3 regions of the Marinilactibacillus sp. 15R genome follow, and region 2 is predicted to be linked to each of the others. Evidence: predicted binding sites of a transcription regulator. Region 2 holds the regulator's gene; each other region holds the start of a gene.
What was found. Region 2 encodes HrcA, which represses chaperone genes, less so after heat shock. Its sites were predicted from a motif close to TTAGCACTCNNNNNNNNNGAGTGCTAA; they were not measured.
Positions count from the first base shown of each region.

Region 1 (4,834 bases), 800 kb from region 2:
TTGATGAACTTTTTCAGTAAAACATTGAACCAGGATCGATTGACGAATGTTGCCTTGATCGGTGTAGGAAATCTAGGACAAGCTCTCTTGAATTATAATTTCAGAAGAAACAATAATACCCGTATCAGTGCAGGATTTGATATCAATGAGAAATTGATTGGAACCATTCACCAAGGTGTTCCCATTTATCATATAGATGAAATGGTAGAACAGTTGGATCTGCAGCAAATTGATGTTGCGATTTTGACTGTTCCTTCAGAAATTGCGCAGGAAATGGCGAACAAACTTGTCGAAGGTGGCGTTAAAGGAATTATGAACTTTACACCTATTCGAGTGAATGTTCCTGACAGTGTGCGTGTACACAATGTTGACTTGACTAATGAATTACAAACGTTGATTTATTTCATCAATTATTATCAAGAATTAGATGATGAGGAAGAAGTAATCATTGATGAAGAAACTGGAGAGATATTTGTAGAAGATTAAGTAATACAGGAAAATAAAAGCAGTTACCTTGTTTGATTGAATTAATCAACGGGTAGCTGCTTTTTTGATTATTTATTTCGGTTTTTCCTGATTTTAAAATATGAATCTGCTAGACGAGTTCCCTGAACAAAGTCTTTGGTAGCCAGAAAGGCAAACAACAACGGGAATATACCCCATCCTTCCAATCCGACAATATCAATGACGAAGTAGAGTAATATAAAGCACATTACGTACTTAAAAAATATATAGCTTAGAATTTGTTTTTCGGTCATTTAAAAATCCTTTCATACAATAAATTCTTTAGTTATTTAGAATCAGATTTCCAATTACAGCAGCTGTATTCATAAGACAATGGGCGATGATAGGTGTCCAAATGTTTTTTGTCTTGAAATACAACCAAGAAAAAACAAGTCCCATAGTAGAATAAACTAAAATTCTTCCATCAAAGTGAATGACTGCAAACATGAGCGAGCTGACAACAGCTGCACCTATTCCGCCGATTTTCTCTAAACCCATACCAAATATTGCTTTACGGAAGACAAATTCTTCCATAATAGGTCCGGCTATAGAAGAGAGTAGAAGAAAGTAAGGATACTGCTTGATGATTGCAATAATATTTTGAGTGTTTTGTGAGTCTTGAGATGCACCAAGGAAATTGATTTCAATCATTGTAGCAATAAATTGCGCAAAGAGCGCAATAATTAATCCGAGAAATCCCCATAAGATAATTTCAGGAATATTTGATCTAAAGGGTTTTTCAAAAGAAAATGTAAAATCTTTTTTCTGGTTGAGATAAATCATTCCGACTGCACCAAGAGTAAAGAAAAGCAGGTTAGACCAGATTACCCCATCTGTACGAATGCTTTCAGGTAGAAATTGAGCGGTTAGTACGGTTGCCAACTGAACGAATATATACAGCAGTATGATTTGGAGAGCTGTTTTTTTATGTGATTGTTCCAATAGATTCATCCTCATTTTCTAAAGATAATAAAGTCGTTTTTGACATTACTAGTAACTTAACATAAATTTTGTCAGTATTCCAGATATGATTTTAATCAATTTTTTAACTTCAAAAGGGTTGCAAGAAAACTCAGTTTTGAATATACTAAGTATTGGAGTTAGCACTCGGGTGCATCGAGTGCTAACACGAATATAAACTCAACTATAAAATTATATGGAGGGATAACACCATGTTAAAACCTTTAGGAAATCGTGTTCTTCTGGAAGTAATCAAAGAAGAAGAAAAAACTGTCAGTGGACTTGTTTTACCGGAGTCAGCAAAAGAAAAGCCGCAAACAGCTAAAGTAGTCGCTGTGGGTAGTGGGAAAGTTTTAGATGACGGGAAACGTGCCGATATGGACGTTGCAGTTGGAGATAAAGTGATTTTCGAGAAATATGCTGGATCAGAAGTTAAATATGAAGGCAATGAATATTTAGTTCTTAAAGATTCAGATATCATTGCTGTTGTAGAATAATTTTTATGAAGTTGTATTTTATTCGTGTCAAATCATAAAATTGAAAGTTTGAAAAATTTAATTAAGAGGTGGAAATAATGGCTAAAGATATTAAATTTTCTGAAGATGCACGTGCAGCAATGCTACGTGGAGTAGACAAATTGGCAAACACAGTAAAAGTAACATTAGGTCCCAAAGGAAGAAACGTTATTTTAGATAAATCTTTTGGTGCTCCTCAAATTACTAACGATGGTGTGACGATTGCAAAAGAGATCGAACTGGAAGATCAGTTTGAAAATATGGGTGCTCAGTTAGTTGCTGAAGTTGCAAGCAAAACAAATGATATCGCTGGAGATGGAACAACCACTGCAACGGTGCTAGCACAAGCAATCGTTAATGAAGGAATGAAAAACGTTACAGCTGGTGCCAATCCAGTTGGTATCCGCCGTGGAATTGAAAAAGCCACTAAACGTGCAGTAGAAGCTTTACATGAAGTTTCTACTAAAGTAGAAGGAAAAGAATCAATCGCTCAAATTGCAGCAATCTCATCTGGAGATGAAGAGATCGGTCAACTATTAGCAGATGCTATGGAAAAAGTTGGTAGTGACGGTGTTATTACGATCGAAGAATCTCAAGGAATTGAAACTGAATTAGATGTTGTAGAAGGTATGCAATTTGATCGTGGATATTTATCTCAGTATATGGTTACGGATAATGAAAAAATGGAAGCAAATCTGGATAATCCTTATGTTTTGATCACAGACAAGAAAATTTCTTCTGTACAAGACATTCTTCCTGTTCTAGAAAACATCATGCAACAAAATCGTCCATTATTAATTATTGCTGATGATATTGAAGGTGAAGCACTGCCAACACTAGTACTGAATAAAATAAGAGGAACATTAAACGTTGTCGCGGTTAAAGCACCTGGTTTTGGTGACCGTCGTAAGGGAATGCTTGAAGATATCGCAATTTTGACAAATGGTACTGTGATTACTGATGATCTAGGTCTAGACTTGAAAGATATGACCATTGATCAACTTGGTGTTGCCGGCAAAGCAGTTATTACTAAAGATGACACTACACTTGTAGAAGGAGCTGGAGAAAGGGATAAAATCGAACAACGAGTCTCTATGTTACGTGCTCAGTCAGAAGAAACAAATTCTGAATTCGACCGCGAGAAGTTACAAGAACGTATTGCTAAACTTGCTGGTGGGGTTGCTGTCATTAAAGTTGGAGCAGCAACTGAAACAGAAATCAAAGAACGTAAATTACGTATTGAAGATGCTTTGAACGCAGCTCGTGCAGCAGTTGAAGAAGGTGTGATTGCTGGTGGTGGAACAGCTTATATTAACATTTTGAACAAGCTGGAAGAAATTGAAGCTACCGGCGATGAAGCAACTGGTGTTAAAATCGTAGTTCGTGCGTTAGAAGAACCAGTTCGTCAAATTGCATTCAATGCTGGACTTGATGGAAGTGTAATTGTTGAACGCTTGAAACATGTGGAACCAGGTATTGGATTTAACGCAGCTACAGGTGAAATGGTCAACATGGTAGAAGCAGGTATCATTGATCCTACTAAAGTAACGCGTTCTGCATTACAAAACGCTGCATCTGTTTCTGCATTACTCCTTACAACTGAAGCGGCAGTTGCCAATATTCCTGAACCAGAAGCTCCAGGAGCTGGAATGGATCCAAGCGCAATGGGCGGAATGATGTAAAAAATTATTAGATAAAGGAAGCCACGTCGAATTTGATGTGGCTTTTTTGGATTATATTTTGATTTTATATGCGGTTCAAAATAATAAATTGTATCAAAAATAAGATAAAGTGATTTACAGGTATCTCATTAAAGAAATCTTTTGTGAGCAAGAAGAAAAAGTCAATTATGTCTAACTCATCAATCATTTCGATCTTGAGCTACAAATTAAAACATGAAATAATACCCATGATTCATGAATATGGTAAGATAGGTTCTATGATAAATACATAAATGATAATCGAAAGAATGGTGAAGTAGAGATGACTAAACAAACAATCGCAATCGTTGGATTAGGTGCTTTAGGTATATTATATGGTCAGCACTTATCAGCTGCTTTGGGAAAAGAACGTGTACGAATTATTGTAAATGAAGAAAGAAAAAGACGGTATGAAAAAGAGGGAGTCACATTGAATGGAGAATACTGTGATTTCAATTATATTTTGGAAACAGAAAAAGGGAATCCAGCAGATTTAGTCATTGTCTGTACTAAGTCTCTAACACTAGATAGTGGCATGGAATCGATGAAGAATCAGGTTGGAGAACATACCACTATACTCTCATTAATCAATGGGATATCCAGCGAACAAATTTTAGGAGAGAGATTCGGACATGAAAAAGTAATTCCTACAGTTGCAATCGGAATGGATGCGACAAGAGAAGGACAAAATGTACGATCTAAAGTTAAGGGATGGCTGCAGATCGGAGTCGATGTACCAGAAAAAGAGCAACGACTGATGAGGGTAAAAGAACTATTTGATGAAGCCCAGTTTCCTTATACTATAGAAGAAGATATAATATTGAAAATCTGGCAGAAATTTATCATGAATGTAGGCGTGAACCAGGTTGTTATGGTCAATGAAACGACTTATAAAGGTATTCAAACTGGAGGAGACTATCATGAACAAGCTTGGGCAGCTATGGCAGAAGTTGTATTGATAGCCCAAGCAGAAGGGATTCCATTGAAAGAAGAACATATTCAAAGTGCATTTGATATCATCGATACAGTAGATCCGGAAGGAATGCCCTCCATGAGACAAGATGGGTTAGCTAAAAGACTGACTGAAGTAGAACTGTTTGCAGGGACGATTTTAGCTAAATCTAAAGAACATGGTATTCCAACCCCTGTCAATGA
Region 1 covers NZ_CP017761.1:1,020,453-1,025,286, forward strand. Annotated here, with positions in the region: gene BKP56_RS05020 (redox-sensing transcriptional repressor Rex) at 1-486, shown strand, start outside; gene BKP56_RS14230 (DUF4305 domain-containing protein) at 555-758, opposite strand; gene BKP56_RS05030 (CPBP family intramembrane glutamic endopeptidase) at 787-1,446, opposite strand; gene groES (co-chaperone GroES) at 1,677-1,961, shown strand; gene groL (chaperonin GroEL) at 2,039-3,661, shown strand; gene BKP56_RS05045 (ketopantoate reductase family protein) at 3,963-4,834, shown strand, end outside.
Region 1: the regulator HrcA is predicted to act here: its motif matches at 1,605-1,631, upstream of groES (co-chaperone GroES).

Region 2 (4,834 bases):
TGATAGCTTGTCTTTTAGCTACTTCTCCAACTTGAATTTCTCCATCTTTGAATGAAACAACAGAAGGTGTTGTTCGGTTCCCTTCTTTGTTCGGAATAATTTTAGATTCTCCACCTTCAAGAACCGCTACTGCAGAGTTTGTTGTTCCTAAATCAATACCAATAATTTTTCCCATGATATACTCACCTTTACTTCATAAATTTTTTGTTTTAATTTTTGAATCTGATTTTAGAATTTACTGATAGACAGCGACTTTTGCTGCACGTAATACACGATCATGCAGTTTATAACCTTTTTCGAAAACCTGTGCGACTGTTCCACTGTCCTCTTCACTATCCGCCGGCACTTGTGTATATGCTTCATGATAATTTGGATCAAAAGGTTTGCCCTCAGCATCAATAACTTCAATTCCTTCTGACTTAAGAGCTTGGTCAATACTTTCAATTACCATTTCAACACCCTTTTTAAGGTTTTTACCAGCTTCATCTTCTACTTGAATTGTAAGTGCTCGTTCCATATTATCAAGAGCGGGTAATAAGTTTTTAGCAAGATCTTGAGAACGATATCTAGTTGCCAGTTCTCTGTCTCGCTGATTCCTTTTTTGAATATTTGCCAGTTCAGCTTGTAATCTTAAATAACGATCTTCTGTTTCGCTTAACTGCTGTTTAGTCTGTTCAAGTTCTGCTTGAATCGGATCTTCTTCATTAACCTCAGCTTGTTCTGCTGTTTCTTCTTCAAGGATTTGATCTTCCAGTTCTTCATTAGAACGACTATTCATTTCTTCATTCTTTTCCTTCATTATTGTCCCTCACTTTTAAATCTCTATTCTAAATAAAACTTGAGTAAAGTATCTGCTAGTTGCTTCCTGAAAACTTCCAATACTCCAAATGTCTGAGCATATGGCATACTTGTTGGTCCTAATACCGCTATGATTCCATCACCATGACCATCTACTTTATAGGTAGCTGTGACTAAACTGAAATCATCAAATAACTCATGATTCAATTCTGTTCCGATCTTCACTTCAAAATCTTGTGTTGCTTTACTTAATATTCTATTCAAATCTAACTCATTATCTAATAATTCATATAATGACTTCAATTTCTTCCTATCCATATGATCAGTGAAATCAAGCAAGTTTGTCTTACCAGATATATGCAATCGATCTTCTTTAGGCTGTCCAAAGACTTCTTCGATTGTTATTAACATATCTTTTGCTGATGAAGCATACTTTTCTACTAATAACGGTATATCGTTTTGAAGCTTAAAGTAGACTTCATACAAAGAATATCCAACTAAATGTTGATTGAATATATTTGTTACTTTTTCAATATCTGATTCATTCACTTGCTTTGAAATGCGAAAAACAGTATTTTCTATCGCACCAGTATCAGTTTGAATGATAGCCATAACTTGATGATTATTCAGTAAAACTAACCTAAAGCCGGTTAACTTACTTGTTTTTCCTTGAGGCCCTAAGACAAAAGCAGTATAACTTGTCAATTGTGACAATAACTGAGCAGACTGATGAAATAAGTCATCCATCTGACGAACATGATTACCGAATGCTTTGTTGATCATAACAATCTGATCCTTTTCAACTTGTTTAGGTTGAATAAGATGATCTATATAAAAACGATACCCTTTTAAGGATGGAATTCTTCCTGAAGAAGAATGTGTTTTTTCTATAAATCCCATTTTTTCAAGAGAACTCATTTCGTTTCTGATTGTTGCAGAGCTAGCTTCGATATTTGTTTCGTCTACTAACTTTTTGGATCCTACTGGCAGACTCGTTGAAGTGAAAAGCCTAATGATAGTCTCCAGAATGATCAATTGTCTCTCTGTCAACATGTGCATCATCTCCCTAAGCACGGTTAGAGACATCTTAATTTTTTAGTTGTTCGAGAATCATATAACAATATACTATTCTCATTAAATTAGCACTCGACTTATCCGAGTGCTAACACATTTATAATTTAACAAAAGAGCATCAACTTGTCAACTATAAAATTTGATTTGTTTTGACCTTTGCCAAAACTTCTCTAGAATCTATTTCATCTTGTTGTAATTGCTTGATTAGAGACTCTATAGAGTCGTATCTAATTTCATCTCTAAGATATTTAACCCATTTTATTCGTACATTTTCCCCATAAATTTCATTTTTAAAATCAAACAAATGAACTTCAACAGAAAGATTTTTTCTATATCCGAATGTGGGATTATATCCAATGGAAGCCATCCCGTCATACCAGACATTATTTACGAACAACTTGACTGCATATACTCCGATTTTAGGCATAAACACATCTGGATCTGACAATATATTGGCGGTCGGATAGCCTAGTGTTCTTCCTCTTGCATCACCATGTATGACAAATCCGCTCGTTTCATATAAATATCCAAGTAGCTCATTTGCTTTCGTTAACTTTCCGTCAAGGATAGCTTGTCTAATTCGTGAAGAGCTGATTTTCTGGTTCGAATCATCTTGTTTTTCTATTTTGAAAATATCAAATCTATTTTTAGCATACTGGTCAAGGTTGTCCATATTAGCGATATCCGCTTTACCATAAGTATAATCAAATCCAGCAACGACTGCTTTGGCATGCCAACCTACGATATACTGATCTACAAATTCTTGAGGTGGTAATGAACCGAAACTAGATGTAAAATCTACTTCATACAAAATATCTACTCCCAGTTCTGCAATCAGTTTCTCTTTTCTTTCCATTGTTGTCAGATAAGAATGATATTCAGGATCAAATTTCTTATATACAAAAGCGGGGTGTCTATTGAAAGTCATCAATGCTGCTTTTATACCTCTTTCGTTTGCAATTTCCACTCCTGTTTCAATAACTTTCTGATGTCCTTTATGAATGCCATCAAAAAATCCGAGAATCAAGACAATATCTTCCTGGATAATTTCTGATGGATCATATGGATGATGAATTTTAATAATGTCCACGTTGTCACCTACAATTCTGTTCTTAATACTTTAACTGGTTTTAATAAGTCTAATTTATTTGGATGATCCGAATAAATCGCAACAGCTTTTTGTTTTAGATAAAATACTACCGGCATTTTGATATTTTCTGGAACTTGATTTTTAGGAATCAAAGATCCATTTTTTACTCTAGACCACTCTTCTTCATTCAGATGATACGCTGAAAAAGAAGTTAAAGCAGATTCTAAAGGATTAATTATTTTTTCTAGTTCCGAATTGTCCATAGCTTGCTTAACTTGCGCTAAAGTGAAAGAATCAGATGAGTGATATCCGCCACTTTCTGTTCTCGTCAATTTAGACATATGTGATGGATACCCTAAATATTCTCCCGTATCAACTGCCAATGTCCTTACGTATGTCCCTTTACTGCAACTTACTTTGAATGCAAAAGAAGCAGTACTTTCTTCACTATTGTAGGAAATATTAGATATTCGCTCGTAGTTATAGATGTTGACTGACCTTGATGGTCTATCAACTGTTTCTCCAGCTCTTGCATATTCATATAACCTTCTACCATTTACTTTTACAGCAGAATACATTGGAGGGGTTTGAATAATTTCACCAATGAAAGAATCCATCGCTTTATCAATATCCTCTAATTTCAATTGGTCGTCAACTGTTTTACTTAGAACGGTTTCTCCTGAACCGTCCTCAGTTGTTGTGGAATACCCAAGGGTAATTTCACCCTCGTATGTCTTCTTAGAGTTCACCATATATTCCAAAACTTTTGTTGCTTTTCCTATCGCAATTGGTAATACACCTTCTACGTCAGGATCTAACGTTCCTGAATGTCCAATCTTTTTAGTTTTTAAAATTTTCCTCATTTTAAAAACACAATCATGACTAGTCATCCCTTTTTCTTTCCACAAAGGTATGATTCCTTCCAAACGAACCCCTCCACTACTTGTTAATTACGTATACCTTATTCAGATATGTAAATTGACCATACATGGAAAAAGAGAACCCATGTCAATAAAGACAACTGATTCTCTTTCCATTTAGATCAATTAATAATAAAAATGAATATCACTTATTTAATCATTATTTTTTAACTGATTCAATAATTCATCAATGTGATTTCCATATGCTACAGATTCGTCTCTAGCGAAAAATAATTCAGGCGTTTTATGAATAGATAAACGACTTCCCAATTCTTTTCTGATCAATCCTTTAGCTTTAACCAAGCCTTCTTGAGTTTCAGAAACAGTTTTTTCATCTTCACTTAGAGTACTGTAATATACTGTAGCTTGCTGTAGATCTCCAGTAACTTCCACATCAGTAATTGTAATCCCTTGAACTCTTGGATCTCTTACTCTTTTTTGCAAGATATCATTAACTTCTCTTTGGATTTCCTGGGAGACTCGACCAACTCTATAATTTGGCATATTTGCTCACCTGTCCTTTGATCTGTTTTAAACAATGTATTTCATAAATAATATACGAATACATTTAATAATATAGGATTATCTTTCGATTTCAACCATTTCAAATGCTTCGATAACATCATCAACTTTGATATCGTTATAACCTTCTATTGTTATTCCACATTCAAAACCAGTTCTTACTTCTTTTGCATCATCTTTAAATCGTTTTAAGCTAGATAATTCGCCTTCATATTGAACAATTCCATTACGAACTAAACGAATTGAGCTGTTACGTTTGATTACACCATCGCTTACGAAACAACCAGCAATCGTTCCTACCTTAGAAACACTATAGGTTTCTCTAACAGTTGCTTGTCCAGTAACTTGTTCTTCAAATTCCGGATCCAGCATACCTGTCATAGCTGATTCGATTTCATCAATCGCATTGTAGATTACTCGATGAGTTCTA
Region 2 covers NZ_CP017761.1:1,821,448-1,826,281, reverse strand. Annotated here, with positions in the region: gene dnaK (molecular chaperone DnaK) at 1-175, opposite strand, end outside; gene grpE (nucleotide exchange factor GrpE) at 236-799, opposite strand; gene hrcA (heat-inducible transcriptional repressor HrcA) at 823-1,851, opposite strand; gene ribF (riboflavin biosynthesis protein RibF) at 2,003-2,962, opposite strand; gene truB (tRNA pseudouridine(55) synthase TruB) at 2,971-3,888, opposite strand; gene rbfA (30S ribosome-binding factor RbfA) at 4,036-4,386, opposite strand; gene infB (translation initiation factor IF-2) at 4,465-4,834, opposite strand, start outside.

Region 3 (4,834 bases), 270 kb from region 2:
GCGTTCAGACTTTTCTGGAGACATTTTTACAGTTTGCTCCAGCACCGACTGAACATATTGATATAGACGGTAGAAAGGTTTCACCTAATAAAGAAGAGTTTTCTGGCTTTGTCTTTAAAATTCAAGCAAATATGGACCCAAAACATCGTGATCGTATTGCGTTTGTACGAATTTGTTCTGGAGACTTTGAAAGAGGAATTGATGTTACTCTAACTAGGACAGATAAAAAAATGAAATTGTCAAATTCCACACAATTTATGGCTGAGAATAGAGAATCTGTTAAAGGGGCCGTAGCAGGAGATATCATCGGGTTATATGATACTGGCAACTTCCAGATTGGAGATACAATCTACGAAGGAAAGCAGGCGATTGAATTTGAAAGCTTGCCACAATTTACACCAGAATTATTTATTAAAGTAGAACCGAAAAATGTTATGAAGCAAAAATCTTTCCATAAAGGAATTAATCAATTAGTTCAAGAAGGTGCTATTCAGCTATACAAAACCTACCATACTGAAACGTACATCATTGGCGCGGTAGGACAATTGCAATTTGAAGTTTTCCAGCATCGTATGCTGAATGAATATAATTCAGAAGTTGTCATGACCTCAATAGGCAGTCGAATTGCTCGCTGGATTAATCCGGAACAATTGGACGAAAATATGGGATCAAGTCGTAACATGCTGGTTAGAGACAGATTTGATAGACCTTTATTCTTGTTTGAAAATCAATTTGCAGAGCGCTGGTTCAGCGATAAATATCCAGATGTTGAATTAACATCACTTCTATAAAAAGTTACAATATATTTATTATGTTTATGTAAAAAACACATGGAGCTCATTAACCAAGTAATTGGTCAGTAAGTCTCATGTGCTTTTTTATTTGTCCATTATAAGGGATTTACTTTTATTCTTCTGAAGAACTTTGATTCTTATCTATTGGATTGTCGTATTTATCTTCAGCAACTGATTCTTGAGATGCAGCCACTTTTTCAATAACTATGGCATCATCATCATTTACTGTTGCCTTGATATTACTTGCGCCCGGATGGTTCAAGTAGTACTCCGCAACTTTATCTTCGATTTGTTCTTCGATTACTCTACGAAGTGGACGGGCTCCCATTTTAGGATCATATCCTAAATCTACTAGTTTTTCTTTAGCTTTATCATCGACTGTTACTGTTATATTATGTTGTTTCAATGCATCATTGATTTCTTCTAACATTAACGAAACGATTTCCATAAGATGTTCTTTTGATAAAGAATGGAATTCCACAATACCATCTAGACGATTCAAGAATTCTGGTTTAAAGAATTCACCAAGGTTATTGAGTAGTGAATGTTGTTTTCCACTTAATTGTGCTCCAAATCCTACGCTTGATTCAACGTTTGTTGTTCCGGCATTACTTGTCATGATAATAATTGTTTCTTTGAAATTAACTGTACGACCTTGTGCATCAGTTAATCTTCCATCATCCAAAATCTGTAAGAACATGTGCAGTACATCAGGATGGGCTTTTTCCACTTCATCAACTAAAATCAAGCTGTATGGATTGCGGCGGATTTTTTCAGTTAATTGCCCAGCTTCATCATATCCAACGTAACCTGGAGGAGAGCCTATTAGTTTAGAAGTACTGTGTTTTTCCATATATTCACTCATATCCAAGCGGACGTATGAGTCTTTACTACCGAATAATTCAAGCGCTAAAGTTTTAGCTAATTCAGTTTTACCAACACCTGTAGGACCTACGAAAAGAAAAGAGCCGATTGGACGATTTTTCTGTCTTAGGCCAATACGATTTCTACGAATCGCCTTAGCTACTTTTTCAACAGCATCATCTTGTCCAATTACATGATTACGCAGAGACTGATCTAAGTCTCGTAATTGTTCTTGTTCTTTTTCTTTTAATTCTCCAACAGGAATACCTGTTTTTTGCTCGATGATATGAACCATATCTTTTTCTGAGATTTCAGGTAAATCTGAATCGGGTGTTTGCTGATCCAGCATTTCTTTATGCTTAGTTACTTGATCACGGTAAAATGCTGCTTTTTCATAATCTTCTTGTTGTAATGCTGCTTGTTTTTGCTTTTCAGCTTCATCTATTTTTTGTTTGATTACTGCTGGGTCTACTGTACGGATGGTCAAATTTTTCTTAGATCCAGCTTCATCGAGTAAATCAATCGCTTTATCGGGTAAGAAACGATCTTGAATATAACGATGAGATAATTCCACTGCACTTTGTATTGCTTTATCAGTGTAGTGAACATGGTGATAATCTTCATATTGTTTTTGAATCCCTTTTAATATTGTAATGGTTTCTTCTGGAGTCGGCTCATTGACTCTAACTGGCTGCAAACGTCTTTCGAGTGCAGGATCTTTTTCGATCTTTCTGTATTCATTCAAAGTCGTAGCGCCAACCATTTGCAGTTCCCCACGTGCAAGAGCAGGTTTTAAAATATTTCCAGCATCCATACTGCTACCTTCAGCAGTGCCGGCGCCCACTAATTCATGAACTTCATCAATAAACAGAATAATAGAATCATTTTCACGCAATTCTTTTATCAATTGCTGCATGCGTTCCTCGAATTGTCCTCTTATACCTGTTCCTTGAACGAGAGAAGCAACATCTAAGCGAATTACTTCTTTATTCAATAATTTTTGTGGAACTTCATCATTTACAATTTTAAGAGCCAAACCTTCTACGATAGCAGTTTTACCAACACCTGCTTCTCCAGTTAAAACAGGGTTGTTTTTTGTACGACGATTTAAGATTTCGATAACTCTTTCTATTTCTTTATCTCGGCCAATGACAGGGTCAATTTTCCCTTCTTTAGCCATTTGTGTTAGATCTACACCATATTCTCCAAGCAAGCCGCCTCTTCCTGAAGCGTTGTTGCGAGGTGGCTGTTGACCATTTCCTCGGAATGCCTGGTTTGGTGGAGTCTGCTGATTAGGATTTTGAGTGTTGCCTTGAGAGATTGCTCTAAAGAGATCATCAAAGTTTCCAAAACCAAATGGGTCTTGAGCATTTCCTTGATTCATTCTACCTTGCTCCTCTTGTTGTCTGATTTCTCTATAACATTTCTGACATAAGTCAATTTCACGATTTCTCCCATTGATACTTGTGGTTAAATGAATAGTTGCATTGCGTTGCATACATCTTTGACATATCATGCTGCTGCACAACCTTTCTTTTAGTTCTATTATCTAGTTTTATTATACTAGTCTATCTGCAAAAGGTCAGTTGAAAACAACTATTTTAAACAATATTTTACAAAGAAACATCTACATAAAGTTGTTTTGACCAAATTTGACCTATTGCTAATTCTTATTATACTCTGACCTATTTTGCCTTTCAAGTGATAAATACCTCGAAATAGTAAAAAATAGTTGTAGGGTTATCAGAAAAATGGTAATCTGTATAGGAAGAAAGGTGAATAATGACTTATTATGCCGTTTTTCTAGTTTTATCTAACTATAAGACGGATGTTCTATTCACTATTTTCAAAAACTATTATATTTGTAAAGGGGAAACTAACAATGGAAAAACGTAGCTATAATGTAACAGCAGAAACTGGTATTCACGCACGTCCAGCAACATTACTTGTACAAACTGCAAGCAAATACAACTCAGATATTACTTTAGAATATAAAGGTAAATCTGTTAACTTGAAATCAATCATGGGTGTTATGTCACTTGGAGTTGGTCAAGGTGCAGACGTTACAATTTCTGCTGAAGGTGCAGATGAAACAGAAGCAATTGAAGGAATCGAACAAACAATTAAAAATGAGGGAATGGCTGAATAATGGCATCACAAGTATCTGGTATTGCTGCAAGTGATGGTATTGCTCAAGCTAAAGCTTATTTATTAGTAGAACCTGATTTATCATTTGACAAAAAGACGATTTCAGATGTGGAATCTGAAGTTAATCGTTTACAGGCTGCTATCGATACAGCTAAAGAAGAGCTTGCTAACATTCGATCTATTGCAGCAGAGTCACTTGGAGAAGAAGAAGCACAAGTATTCGATGCACATGCAATGGTGCTTTCTGATCCGGATTTGATTGATCAAACAAACACAGTAATCAAAGATGAAAAAGTAAATGCTGAAGCAGCTTTGCAACAAACATCTGATAATTTTATTACAATGTTTGAAGCGATGGAAGATAATCCTTATATGCAAGAAAGAGCAGCAGATATACGGGATGTACGTAAACGTGTTATGTCTCATTTGCTAAACGTAAAACTTCCAACTCCTGCTACAATTGATGAAGAAGTCATCATTATTGCAGAAGATTTGACGCCAAGTGATACTGCTCAACTAAATAAACAATATGTAAAGGCTTTTGTGACTAACGTTGGTGGACGTACTTCTCACTCTGCTATCATGGCTCGTTCATTAGAAATTCCTGCAATCGTAGGAACGAATAATATTACAGAAATGGTTGCAGAAGGAGACTTTTTGGTAGTAGATGGTATGGAAGGTGATGTTTTCATCAATCCTTCAGAAACTACTATTGAAACATACAACAAAAAAGCAACTGAATTTGCAGAATTAAAACTTGAGTGGGACCGCTTGAAAGATGAGAAGAGTGTTACTAAAGATGGGAAACACGTTGAACTGGCTGCTAATATCGGAACTCCTAAAGACTTAACGGGAGTAATTGATAATGGTGGAGAAGCAATCGGATTGTACCGTACAGAATTCTTATATATGGATTCTAAAGAATTACCTACTGAAGATGAACAATACACTGCTTATAAAGCAGTTTTAGAAGGTATGGATGGGAAACCTGTTGTGGTTCGTACGATGGATATTGGCGGCGACAAAGA
Region 3 covers NZ_CP017761.1:1,549,214-1,554,047, forward strand. Annotated here, with positions in the region: gene BKP56_RS07680 (peptide chain release factor 3) at 1-791, shown strand, start outside; gene BKP56_RS07685 (ATP-dependent Clp protease ATP-binding subunit) at 907-3,174, opposite strand; gene BKP56_RS07690 (phosphocarrier protein HPr) at 3,541-3,807, shown strand; gene ptsP (phosphoenolpyruvate--protein phosphotransferase) at 3,807-4,834, shown strand, end outside.
Region 3: the regulator HrcA is predicted to act here: its motif matches at 3,340-3,366, upstream of BKP56_RS07685 (ATP-dependent Clp protease ATP-binding subunit).